Regions from separate parts of the Sinorhizobium arboris LMG 14919 genome, predicted to be linked through region 3. Evidence: predicted binding sites of a transcription regulator. Region 3 holds the regulator's gene; each other region holds the start of a gene.
The links. Region 3 encodes LexA, which represses DNA repair genes until DNA is damaged. Its sites were predicted from a motif close to TGTTCNNNNTGTGTTCNG; they were not measured.
Positions count from the first base shown of each region.

Region 1: parE (DNA topoisomerase IV subunit B) is a predicted target of LexA. The motif match lies at 2,793-2,810, and genes of this name have one in related genera.
Region 2: SINAR_RS0128760 (YifB family Mg chelatase-like AAA ATPase) is a predicted target of LexA. The motif match lies at 2,723-2,740, and genes of this name have one in related genera.

Region 1 is NZ_ATYB01000014.1:1,232,133-1,236,453, reverse strand. It holds gene SINAR_RS0117145 (YceI family protein) at 1-422, shown strand, start outside; gene SINAR_RS0117140 (FAD-binding oxidoreductase) at 426-1,745, opposite strand; gene SINAR_RS0117135 (alpha/beta hydrolase) at 1,798-2,733, opposite strand; gene parE (DNA topoisomerase IV subunit B) at 2,925-4,321, shown strand, end outside.
Region 2 is NZ_ATYB01000014.1:3,641,432-3,645,752, reverse strand. It holds gene cysK (cysteine synthase A) at 1-350, shown strand, start outside; gene SINAR_RS0128765 (SH3 domain-containing protein) at 671-1,030, opposite strand; gene SINAR_RS0128760 (YifB family Mg chelatase-like AAA ATPase) at 1,057-2,589, opposite strand; gene gshB (glutathione synthase) at 2,770-3,717, opposite strand; gene SINAR_RS0128750 (YraN family protein) at 3,909-4,277, opposite strand; gene rsmI (16S rRNA (cytidine(1402)-2'-O)-methyltransferase) at 4,267-4,321, opposite strand, start outside.
Region 3 is NZ_ATYB01000014.1:1,450,622-1,454,942, reverse strand. It holds tRNA gene SINAR_RS0118200 (tRNA-Asn) at 39-113, opposite strand; gene SINAR_RS1000000137825 (hypothetical protein) at 255-563, shown strand; gene SINAR_RS0118190 (hypothetical protein) at 615-962, opposite strand; tRNA gene SINAR_RS0118185 (tRNA-Cys) at 1,259-1,332, opposite strand; gene lexA (transcriptional repressor LexA) at 1,501-2,217, opposite strand; gene SINAR_RS1000000135520 (hypothetical protein) at 2,395-2,559, opposite strand; tRNA gene SINAR_RS0118170 (tRNA-Ala) at 2,733-2,808, opposite strand; tRNA gene SINAR_RS0118165 (tRNA-Ser) at 2,954-3,043, opposite strand; gene SINAR_RS0118160 (hypothetical protein) at 3,241-3,501, opposite strand; gene SINAR_RS0118155 (septal ring lytic transglycosylase RlpA family protein) at 4,136-4,321, shown strand, end outside.

The DNA.
Region 1 (4,321 bases), 220 kb from region 3:
GTATCGCGGGCAGTTTCGCCAAATTTGCTGGCAATTTCCGTATCGACGGCGCCGATATCGCGCGGTCCTCAGTGGAATTCACACTTTATCCTGAAAGCGTGAGGTCCACCGAGCGCCGAATAGAGGATTTCCTGCGCTCCAGCGCAGTATTCGATGCGGCCAACCACAAGACGGTGACCTTCCGCTCCACCGGCGTTAGCCAGACCGGGCCGGATACCGCAACGATCGAGGGCGTTCTCACCGCCCGCGGCAAGAGCCGTAAAGAGCGCTTTGCCGTGAGGCTCACGGATTGGGACAGCCGCTCGATTTCTTTCACGATCCGCGGCAGCATCCGTCGCTCGCCCTACGGCATGACGGTCGGAACGCCGATTTACTCCAATGTCGTCGAGTTCGACATGAACATAACAGGGCAGAAGCGTTAGGGTTTACCGCAGCGCCAAGGCGGTGCGTCGCCAGAAATCCGAGACCATCGCCGGATCGCGTAGCGCCTCCAGCCTTTTCCAGGAAGGAAAGGATGCTTCGAAAACGGCCGGGCTCATGCGGAAATCATGGCACGGATTGACGGCGCCACCGGCCGCGACGACGATCTCATCGAGAGCGTCGAGCAGCTTGACGGTGGCTCTGCCTTGGCTGGCAAAGTCCAGGGTCAAGGTGAAGCCCGGCCGCGCAAAGGAAAGAAGCCCCCGGGGCGCCATGTCCCCGAAACGCTGCAGTTTCGTCCGCACGGACGCATGTCCGGCGCGGCGGGCTGCCTCGAGCAGCCGCGCCGTGGTCTCCGGTGCCGAGGCAACGGGATAGACGCTTTGATGCTGGCAGGGGCCACGCCGCCCGTAGAGCCTGCGCCAACCGCTCACCGCGTCGAGAGGATGAAAGTAGGAGGTCCACTTTTCCGTCGATACGGCCTCGCCGCGGCCGTGCTTTCGAAATCGGTATTCGTTCAGCATTTTCAGCGTCAGGCTGTTGAACAGACCGAAAGGCGGCGAAAAAGGTACGGCGAGCTTCGGCCCCTTCGGGATGTCCGGATATTCGCACGCGCCGTCGGCGTGGTCCGCGGCGAACAGCACGCCCCTCCCCGTGCGTCGCCCCGTCGCAAGCTGGTCGAGCCAGGCTACGGAATATTCGTGCTCCTCGCCGGCCTGTTGGGCGAGCGCGAAATATCGATCGAGGCTGTCGAAGCGAAGCACGTGCCGCTGAACATGCGGCGACGGCACCTTCATCAGCCCGAGCTCGACATCGAGGATCAGTCCGGTCAGTCCCAGACCGCCAATCGTCGCGGCGAAGAGCTCCGCATTCTCCTTGGGCGAGCAGACCAGGCGTTCGCCCGTCGAACGCAGCAATGTCAGTCGCCGGACGTGATTGCCGAAGGAGCCGCGCGCATGATGATTGCCGCCATGGACGTCGTTGGCCACAGCGCCGCCGACGGTGACGGCGCCTGTCGCCGGCGTCACGGGAAGAAAGAAGCGGTGCGGGACGGCGCGCGCGAGCAGGTCGGCAAGCACAACGCCGGCCTCACATCGGATGATTCCGCTTCCCGGATCGAAAGACTGGATGCGGTTATGCTTCCCGCTTTCGATAAGCATCCCGAGTTCGTTGCGGCAAACGTCGCCATCGCTCAGGCGATTGCCGACGGGAAGAAAGGCCATGGGGGGCGCCGAACCGGTCCCGTCCTCGTAGTCATCGGGAGAAACGGCCGGCCGGGGCGGGTTTCCGAACCGCCCCGCGTTCTCGAAATCGTCCATTCTCATGATCGCAGTCAAACCTCGCAACCGATCGCCGTTAGATTACGATCACCTTGGCCTAGCGGTCGAGGATCCAGTTCAGCGCCTCTCGCCAGTCCGTCATCCTGATCGGAGTGCCATGTGAGCCCGTTTCGAACAGAACGAAACGGGCAGGATAGTCCTTCGATCTGAGACTGCGATAGAACGCAATGTGGGACTCGGCCGCATAGACGCTGTCGCGACTACCGTGGCTTAAGAATATCGGCAGCCGCGCGCCGTAGGCGGCACTCTTGCGAAAGTCGGGATCGGCCGGACCGCCCATGACCATCAAACCGCCGAGGAAGGCTACGGCAGCCTCTTGGCGGGCGATGCCCCAGCAGATGAAACTTCCCATGGAGGCACAGGAAAGGACCACCGGCCGGCCGCCGGAACGCTGCGCGGCGAAACGGATCAGCGCCGAAACATCCGCGACCCCCGCGCCGTCGAAGGACCTGATGCTCGGGGCGTAATAGGTGCCACCATTGGCGACAGCAAGATTCTTGAGCCGGTTGAAATTGCCGCCGAAGGAGAAATCATTGGCGCCGAGGCGACGGTCACCGCCGCGTCCATGGATGAAGATAACGGTGAATGCGGCGCCGCGGTCGGGGCCGACGCGGGTGACCTCAAGTCTGCTTCCGCCGAGGTCGAGCGTCTCGTTCACCTGCACGCTCTTGACGCCGAGCGACACGTAAGCGCGCTTGACCCGCCTCTCGGGTATCTGGTCGCGCCCGTTGATGTCGCGCAGCTCCTGATAATCCACAACGCGGAAATCGCCGCCGTCCGCCGCCTGCAGCACTTTGCGGTAGCCGAACAGCCCGTCCTTGAAGGGCTTGAGGGGTTCGGCGCTCGTGGGAGCCGCCAGGCTCGCGAAAAGGAGCGCGCCGATCAGACGCCGTATGGAGAAATGAATTGTGGACATGGACACCCGATCGGCTCCCTCGTTCGGCGCATGCCTTGCCACCGGCGGCCCAGCCAAGCAACAGTGGCGCGGCAAATCTGCCTCATTAAAGGGTATTTCTCCCTCAGGGGCATCGAAATTCGCCTTTTGTTCGCTCTTCGGGCGAGACTCTGGCAGAATTGCGGTGATTCGCGCGACAAAGGATGGCGGCCGTGCCGCAGTCTTGCTATGGCCTAGCCGATACTTAGACAGGAATGATCTGACGCTTCATGGACGACAGCAGCGACCTTTTTTCCGCTATGCCCCAACAGCCGAAGCCGGCGGACGCCGGCGTCGCGGCACGCAAGCCCGCGACCCCCGGTGCCGAGGCGCCGCGCCCTGCCCCCAAGACGAGCGACGGCAGCGACTACGACGCTTCGGCGATCGAGGTGCTGGAAGGTCTCGAGCCCGTCCGACGCCGTCCGGGCATGTATATCGGCGGGACGGACGAAAAGGCCCTGCACCATCTTTTCGCCGAAGTGATCGACAACTCGATGGACGAAGCGGTCGCGGGACACGCCAACTTCATCGATGTGAACCTGGACGCCGATGGCTATCTGACGGTGACCGACAACGGCCGCGGCATCCCTGTCGAGAACCATCCGAAATTTCCCAACAAGTCCACGCTCGAAGTAGTGATGACGGTGCTGCATGCCGGCGGCAAGTTTGACGGCAAGGCCTATGAGACCTCCGGCGGCCTGCACGGCGTCGGCGTTTCCGTCGTCAACGCATTGTCGGACGACCTCGAAGTCGAGGTCGCACGCAACCGCCGGCTCTATCGCCAGCGCTTCTCCCGAGGCGTTGCGCAAGGTGGCCTCGAGGACCTGGGCGACGTGCACAATCGGCGCGGCACCAGGGTCCGTTTCCACCCCGACCCGCAGATCTTCGGACCGCATGCCCGCTTCGAGCCCGCGCGGCTTTTCCGTATGGCCCGCTCCAAGGCCTATCTCTTCGGCGGCGTCGAGATCCGCTGGTCATGCGATCCGTCGCTGCTGCCGGAAGGTTCGGAGATCCCCGACAGGGCCGTGTTCCATTTCCCCGGCGGCCTCAAGGACTATCTCGCCGCCACGCTCGGCAAGGAATTCACGGTCACCCGCGAGATATTTGCGGGCAAGTCGGAAAAGGCCGGCGGCCACGGCTCGCTCGAATGGGCCGTCACTTGGTATGGCGGCGATCAGCAGATCCACTCCTACTGCAATACCATTCCGACGCCCGAAGGAGGGACGCACGAGGCGGGTCTGCGCATCGCGCTGACGAAGGGGCTCAAGAACTACGCCGAGCTCACACAGAACAAGCGCGCTGCGATCGTCACCACGGACGATGTGATGATATCGGCTGCCGGAATGCTCTCCGTCTTCATTCGCGAGCCGGAATTCGTCGGCCAGACGAAGGACAAGCTTGCAACGGTGGAGGCGCAGCGCATCGTCGAAAACGCGCTGCGCGATCCCTTCGACCACTACCTCGCCGACAATCCGGGGGAAGCGGCCAAGCTTCTCGACTGGGTGGTGGAGCGGGCCGAGGAGCGGGTACGCCGGCGCAAGGAAAAGGAAGTCAGCCGCAAGACGGCGGTACGCAAGCTGCGCCTGCCGGGCAAGCTCGCGGATTGCGCCCAGAATACGGCGGAAGG
Region 2 (4,321 bases), 2.2 Mb from region 3:
CATCGGTCAAGGTGATCGCCGTCGAGCCCGAAGAATCCCCCATTCTTTCCGGAGGCGTCCCGGGTCCGCACAAGATCCAGGGCATCGGCGCGGGCTTCGCACCGGCGATCCTCGACACGAGCGTCTATGACGAAGTCGTCACCGTAAACGCCGGCGAGGCCGTCGAAACCGCACGGCTCGTCGCGAGACTCGAGGGCGTTCCGGTCGGCATCTCCGCCGGTGCGGCGCTCCAGGCGGCGATAGAGGTGGGACGGCGCGAGGAAAACGCCGGTAAGAATATCGTCGTGATCATACCGTCCTTTGCCGAACGGTACCTTTCGACTGTGCTGTTCGAGGGATTGGGGAGCTAGGCTTAGCCTGGGACTAAGCGCCGGCAGTCGCGCATGCCCCTCATCCGGCCTGCCGGCCACCTTGTCCCCGCAGGCGGGGAGAAGGGATATGCCGCGCCCGCTCGCTCGCCGAACAGGCGGTGAATGCGGGGTTCAGCCGGCGCCGCTTGTCCCTTCTCCCCGTCGTGACGCGTGAAACGGGGAGAAGGTGGCGGCAGCCGGATGAGGGGCACGCCCTCAATGAAACGGTTTGAAATCAAACCATTGGCTCCTTCCCGGCCTCTGTCGGGAAGCGAAAAATGGAGACCCGCAAGGCCGCCTCCCTGCGCGGCCATATCCCACTAGAGCGTGGCGGGCAGCCCCGCCTCCTCAGGCGACACAAGCTTGCACAAAGGCACCCAGCCCTGTTTACCACCAGCTGACCGGCACCAGGCCCAGCCATGCGTTTCCTCGACAATCAGCAGGACCTCTCCCTTTCGACAGGTAAGCTCTGCCGCCGAGTAGTCGCGTATCGCATATGTCCCGTTTCCATCTCGGCCTCCCACGATGCCGCCTGGAACCCAGCCTTCCCTGCGGTCGGGGCCTATCGCCCAAAGCCATTCATGCCCGTCCCAGTTGTCGGCTTTTCCGGACAGGTAAACGGTGTCGCCTGCTTTGACTGCGATCGGATCGGGGTAACTTGCTACATGATCTTTCACCACGACTTTTCTCATCGGAGCCGGGTCCCTCACGCCGCGACCGGCAGCCGCTCTCCCGCGACCCGATAGGAAATCGCTTCGGCGAGATGGATGCGGCCGACGGTCGGCGCCTCATCGAGATCGGCAAGGGTGCGGGCCACTTTCAGGACCCGGTGGTAGCCGCGTGCAGAGAACTTCAACTTTTCCGCCGCATCTCTCAGCAGCTGCAGACCGGCGGCATCCGGCTCGGCGATCTTTTCGATCATCGCCGTCGAAGAGCGGGCATTATTCGTGAGTTCCGAATGGCCGAGGGCGGCGAAGCGTTCCCTCTGCAATTCGCGGGCCCGGGCGACGCGGCGGGCGACGGCGGCGCTCGGCTCGGAGGTGCCGGGGCGGATCAAGTCGGCGGCGCTGACGGCCGGAACGTCGACGCGGATATCGATACGGTCCATCAACGGCCCGGAGATCCGCGCCTGGTAATCGGCCATGCAGCGCGGTCCGCGGGCGCAGCTACGGCCCGGCTCGCCTGCCATGCCGCAGCGGCAGGGATTCATAGCGGCGACGAGCTGGATCGCAGCCGGATAGGTGACCCGATGATTGGCACGCGCAATGATGCACGTGGCCGTTTCAAGCGGCTGACGCAACGCATCGAGCACCTGAGGCGAGAACTCAGGAAACTCGTCGAGAAAGAGCACGCCGTTATGGGCGAGCGACGCCTCTCCCGGCTTTGCGCGGAAGCCGCCGCCGATCAGCGCCGCCATGGTGGCGGAATGGTGCGGCGCGCGGAAGGGCCGGCGGTCCGACAGCTTGCCGCCCGGCAATTGCCCGGCGATCGAATGGATCATCGAGACTTCGAGCAGTTCGGCGGGCGAAAGCAGCGGCAGGATGGACGGGAGCCGCGCCGCAAGCATCGACTTGCCGGAACCGGGCGGGCCGACCATCAGCAGATTATGGTTGCCCGCCGCCGCGACCTCCAGCGCCCGCTTGGCGCTCTCCTGGCCCTTGATGTCGGCAAGATCGGGAAGGCCCTCGGCGGCCGCCCGGACCGCCGGCTCGGGGCGGGAGAGCACCTGGGTGCCGCGGAAATGATTGGCGATCGCGATCAGGCTGCGCGGGGCGAGAATATCGATCTCCGATCCGGCCCAGGCGGCCTCGGGCCCGCTTTCCGCCGGGCAGATCAGCCCCTTGCCGAGCGCGTTGGCGCCGATCGCCGCCGGAAGCGCGCCGGCGACGGCTGCGATCGTGCCGTCGAGATTGAGCTCGCCGATGACGACATAGCCGGACAGCGCGTCAGCCGGAATCGCGCCGAGCGCCGCCATCAGGCCGAGCGCGATGGCGAGATCGAAATGGCTTCCTTCCTTCGGCAGGTCGGCGGGCGCCAGATTGACCGTTACCCGCTTCGCGGGCAACGCCAGCCCCGATGCATGAAGCGCCGCCTGGACGCGCTCGCGGCTTTCGGCGACCGCCTTGTCCGGCAGTCCGACGATCTGCATCCCGACCTTGCCGGGCGCGACCATCACCTGGACGTCGACCGGAACGCCTTCGATGCCCTGAAACGAAACGGTGCTGACGCGCGCGACCATAATGCCCCCTCTGTTCGAGCGGAGCGCGGAAGGTCATCGCCCTCCGCAACCGCTTCAGCACGGCTGCCCACACACGCCGTCACAACCGCATCCGGTTGCAACGACAAATCTTGCACGGAATACGCTTAAATACAAGAACAATAACAGAACAAATGGACGAGGTGGCCGCGCGCCTTGAAGTCAGGCGCGCTTCTTCTCGATCGCGTCCCAGAGAAGGCTTGCGACATCGGCGCCACCGAACTTCTTGACCTCGCGGATGCCGGTCGGCGAAGTCACGTTGATCTCGGTCAGATAGTCGCCGATCACGTCGATGCCGACGAAAAGGAAACCGCGCTCCTTGAGCGCCGGACCGATGCGGGTGCAGATCTCCCGCTCGCGCGCCGTCAGTTCGGTTGCCTCCGCGCGCCCGCCCACATGCATGTTGGAGCGCGAATCGTGCTCGGCCGGAACCCGGTTGATCGCGCCGACCGGCTCGCCGTCGACGAGCAGGATGCGTTTGTCGCCCTTGCGGACCTCCGGCAGATATTCCTGGGCGATGTAGGGCTCGCGGAACATCTGGGCGAACATTTCCAGGAGCGACGAGAAATTTCGGTCGTCGCGTGCGGAGTGGAACACGCCGGCGCCGCCATTGCCGTAAAGCGGCTTCAGTATGATGTCGCCCATTTCCTGGCGGAAGCGGGCAATCTCGTCCACATCGCGGGTGATCAGCGTCTTCGGCATCAGATCCGGAAACTCGGTGACGAAGATCTTCTCGGGCGAGTTCCTGACCCAGGCCGGATCGTTGACGACCAGCGTCTTCGGGTGGAGGCGCTCGAGCAGATGCGTCGAGGTGATATAGGCCATGTCGAAGGGCGGATCCTGGCGAAGCAGGATCACGTCCATGGCCGAAAGATCGATCCGCTCGTCTTCCCCGAGGGTGAAGTGGTCGCCCTTGAGATCGCGCAACTGCATCTGCTGCGCGGTTGCAAAGACCTTGCCGTCCCGGAGCGACAGCCTGTCCGGGGTGTAGTGGAACAGGCGGTAGCCGCGGGCCTGCGCCTCCAGGCTCATCGCGAAGGTCGAATCGCCCGCGATTGATATACCCGACACATGGTCCATCTGGACCCCGACATTGACGATTCCTGCCATCTTCCCGTTCCCGATCTGGATCCTCGATCCGCATAGTTCCTTCGACCGGCGCCGGCCAGAGATCGAATTATACGGCATTCAACGCGATGCTGTGCCCTCGTTGTCGAAACGGGTCGGCACCGCAGAAAAAGCCCGCAAGATGTAGAATGCGCACCCTCGTTAGGCAAGAAGGCTCCTGCCGCTCCCGCTGATCAAAAGGCGTCCGGCAGGTGCCGCGGCCAGCGCCAGGGCATGACGGCAACAATGTCGTAGCGTACCGACAGGCGGTGGAAGTCGCCCTGGCGCGAAAGCCAGATATCGCTTGCCGCCCGGATGCGCCGCTGCGCCGTGTCGGTGACGGCGAAGACCGCCTCGTCCGGGCTCGACCGGGCCTTCACCTCGACGCAGGCGATCAGGTCGCCGCGCCGGGCGATGATGTCGATCTCGCCGAGCGTGGTGCGATAGCGCATGGTGACGATACGATAGCCCTTCAGCATCAGGCAGAGCGCGGCGCGGTATTCGGCAAGATGCCCCCGCCTCAGAGCCTTCAGCTTGCGGGCGTCCGGCCGCTCAGCTTTCATCGCCGCCCTTGAGCCGAAGGAGCCGGTCGTAAAGATGCTTGCGG
Region 3 (4,321 bases):
TAACTCGCAGGCGCGAAGCTTGCAGTTCTGAGCCAAAGTGGCTCCCCGGGCCGGATTCGAACCGGCGACCTATCGATTAACAGTCGAGTGCTCTACCGCTGAGCTACCAGGGAACATCTGCGCCGCAGAAGTGAGGCTGCTAATACAAATGCTTTTCCGATTTGCCAAGTGCTTTTTCAAAAAAAATGACGGGAACCGGTTGCCGCCCTGTGGAGAAGGCACCAAGTGTGGGCCATTGGTACGAAAGAACAACGATGGCGACTGAAGGCAAGAAGAGGCATTTTGGCATAGATCCCAAGACGCGTGAGATCGTGCTCGGCAGCTGGCGGATAAGCTTGCCCAGTTCCCCCGCCTTGCGTGTCCTCATCGGCGTGCTGCTCGTGTGTGGCGGTTTGCTCGGTTTTTTACCGGTGCTGGGCTTCTGGATGGTTCCTCTGGGCCTTCTCGTGCTTTCGCACGATATACCCTCGATCCGTCGCCGGCGCCGCAGGCTGGCCGTATGGTGGGCGCGATGGCGCGGGAAACCGAATTCCCCCGGGCCCAATTCCTCCGACAGGCCGTGATTCGCTCGAATCGCGAAGAGGACCACCTCTCCTGCGGGCGCACTGCATTTTTCAGTCGTCAGAACTACCCGGCTTTCGTCGCCACTTTGGCAGAAGAGCAAATATGACGCAGACGAGTACCAGAGCAGTCGGCCAGAAGTCGGTCGCCTGATCCCAACTCCATTTCCACATTTTGTAACCTTCAAGGTGAGGCGGCTGCAGGTTTGCGCTGATCTCGAAATCACGTTTCTCGCGTCCGTGAAAGTGTCCGGCGGCGAATGCGAGGCCGATGATCAGCGCCAGCCTCCTCGGCGCAACCACCATGAACAGCAGGGCGACGACTGCTGCGATACAGAAGCCCTCGACCACATGGCCGAGCCAATCAAAGTGGCGCTGAATGTAGCCCCAGGGAATATCCATCATGTCGCGCTTCGAGTACCGCCGCTCCCGACGAGCCGGGCTGACAGGGTGCTATAGCACAACCGCCAATCAGGGGGCCACAAAGTCCTCGGGACCTCAGCTCGGCGCTGTCCTTCGCGAATACGGATCCTGCGTTCGTCTGACGAAGGTTATTCGGTCTCGCCTTGTGAATGTCGTCACGCGACGACCAAGCCGCAATGTCAGAGCTGCTGAGGGGCAGCTGAGCGTGACTGAAGGGCTGTTGATGGCAAAGAAAAGAAAATTTCTCGTGCAGCAAAGCCGGATTCGTATGGCTTTGGAGGCCTCGGCCGGAATTGAACCGGCGTACAAGGATTTGCAGTCCTCTGCGTCACCACTCCGCCACGAGGCCTCTACGATTTGGATTTTCAAATCGTGGCGCGGATTTAGAATGATTGATCGGAATCCGCAAGAGGGTTCATTTCGAATAGGGGCTTTTTTATTCTGTTTAACTGTTTGCCTTCCGTTCTACGGATGGCGTGGTCATGATGCTCGAAGGCTCAACACCTTATCTGACGCCCTAGTGGTAGCGCCGGATGAGGCCGACCAGGCGACCTTGGATCTTGACCCGATCAGGACCGAATATGCGTGTTTCGTAAGCCGGATTGGCGGCCTCGAGCGCAATGGAGGCGCCCTTGCGCCGGAATCGCTTCAGGGTGGCTTCCTCATCGTCGATCAGGGCGACGACGATATCTCCTGGGCTGGCGGTGCTTCCATTCCGGATGATCACCGTATCGCCGTCGAGGATACCGGCCTCGATCATCGAATCGCCTTTGATCTCGAGAGCGTAATGCTCGCCATTGCCGATCATTTCGACCGGTACCGAAATATCGTGCATATTGTTCTGGATTGCAGAAATCGGCACGCCGGCAGCAATGCGGCCCATGACCGGAACGGTAACCGATGCGGTCTCGGCCGGCGGCGGCGCCTTCGGTGCGGGGGGCGGCGCTGCGGGCTTGCCGAGGCTGCCTTCGATCACGCTAGGCGAAAAGCCGCGGCGGACCTGCGAAGTGCCGGTATAGGCCTCCGGCAACTTGATGACTTCCAGAGCCCGCGCACGATTCGGTAGCCGGCGAATAAACCCGCGCTCTTCGAGTGCCGTGATCAAACGGTGAATGCCCGACTTGGACGCGAGGTCCAGAGCGTCTTTCATCTCGTCGAAGGACGGCGGGACCCCGGATTCCTTCATTCGTTCATGAATGAACAGAAGCAATTCCTGTTGCTTGCGGGTCAGCATGGCGCGTCACTCCAGAATCGCGAAACAAATCAAGAACAGAACCTATCTGTTCCATATGTGTTCCGCAAGTACCTAAAATTCCGTGAATTTCGCTTGCTGCTCTATGCAAGGGCGCAACGCCGGCATGCCGGGCAAAGATCACCGGTGTCTTCGGAGGCGAGGGCGGACTATGCGGGCCTAGTAGGCAAGGCGCAGCCCGCCCGGCGTAAGAACGTCGAATTCAGGCTCGGGATAGGGCCCGTACCATTGGGTGTAGGTCGTGTTGGTCGAGCCTGTGCTCGCGCATGCCGAAAGGGCGAAAAGGGCAAAGATTACCGCTGCCACCAAAGATTTATCAGGCATGTTTTTCTCCGCTCGCGGGAGTTGCCCAGACCTCGGAGGGGTCAGACCAAAACTTTCTCTCAAATCAGCTTTCTTGGCAAGCGCAGCCGAACCGTCGGGCCGACCGAGACTGGCGCAACCCGGCGGGGTTGCGGCAGTATTACCTATGTCTCCGGGTCGGACAAAGGTCAGGATGGTGGAGCCGAAGGGAGTCGAACCCTCGACCTCCGCAGTGCGATTGCGGCGCTCTCCCAACTGAGCTACGACCCCACTGATCAACGATTGTATATGAGTTTTCGCTCGCCTGCGCCAGCGCATTCCGCTTGCCGACCATATTGTAATGCAAGGATGCGGTTAATAGCTGCAGGCCGCGTGAACTCAAACGGCATGCATCGCGGTGCACTGATTTTCTGAATGGCGGAAGAGGTGGGATTCGAACCCACGGTACGCTTTCACGCACGCCGGTTTTCAAGACCGGTGCCTTAAACCGCTCGGCCACTCTTCCAAGTGATTGAGGAGCTTCGTGAAATTCGTTTCCGAGTTCTCGATAGACCGGCGATCGCTGCCGGTTTGCTGCCCATTCACCAACGGCTGGCTTTTTAGCAGCTTTGATCGCATCGTCAACGTGCTCCGGAGCATTTGCGTGCGTTCCGGGCCTGCCCGACGGGGAGAAATCGGTCGCACGCCGCGCGTCCCTGCTGATCATCGTAAGCGCCGGTTGAGAATTATTCTGAGGCGGGCGCTGGTCCGGTTGCGGCCGGACTGTTCCTCCATCGATCCTTCCGGCGCAAATGGCGGCCAGTCGAAGTCTTCGCCGAGCGCGTCTCTGGCCTGCAGTCCATCGAGGCGATGGAGCAGGGCGACGATCATCTCACGGTCGCTGATGCCGCTGCCAGGCTCCAAATAGGCGAACAGGTCTCTGCGACAGTCCTCTATGAGCACTCTCATCTTGTCGGCATTCATGGACGTCCTCCCGAGGGTGCGCGCCGCACTGGGCCACATACGCCCAGGACACAGACAAGGACAATCGTCTCGGGCGCTGTTCAGTGTCTCGCACTGCGGTCAGCCTTTCTTCGCCTGCGGGGCGTACACCGCGACCTCCCGGTCGCCGCCCGTCGCTCCGGCGGTCCATAATCGTCTCATACATTGCGAGAGCCTTTTGGACGTCGAGCCAGAGCGCAGGAGGCACACCGGGAACGGAGCCCCAGAGTTGCACCGACGGGAAGCTTCGGTCAGCTCTGAGGCGCCACACCCTGCGGCTTACGAGAGTGCCGCCCAGGCGCTTATTGCGATATGTGGCGGCAGCGACACCCGGCAACGGGCTTAGGACCTTTGGCAAGTCCTGTCGGACTATGGTCCAGCGGCACATTTACGTTCCGTAAACCATGACGGGAGATTTTCAGACCCCCTTCGCCTTCCAGTTCGCAATTTCGCCTTGTTGTTGTCATGATTGTTCGACTGTTTCGTTTCGGGACGGCGAAATTCTGGCGGGGAACTACTGCACGATTGCGCAAAATCTCTGCGCGTCCGGTCGGAAGCGTGAGCGCTATTGGAGCGGATTTTCGGGTGCGGCTTTGCGAATGATCTTGTGGGACAGATGACATCCAATAACGGTGCGGCATATCTTGTGAGGGGGCTCCGCCTCGCAGCGGTTCCGTTGCTTTGCGCGGTGCTTGCGGCCTGCGGATCGACGCCGAGCGTCAAGAAGACCAAGGCGCGGAGCAAGGAGTATTTCGCCGAGTCCGTCTATGGTGTCAAAGCCAGCCCCAGAGTCGCCACCGGG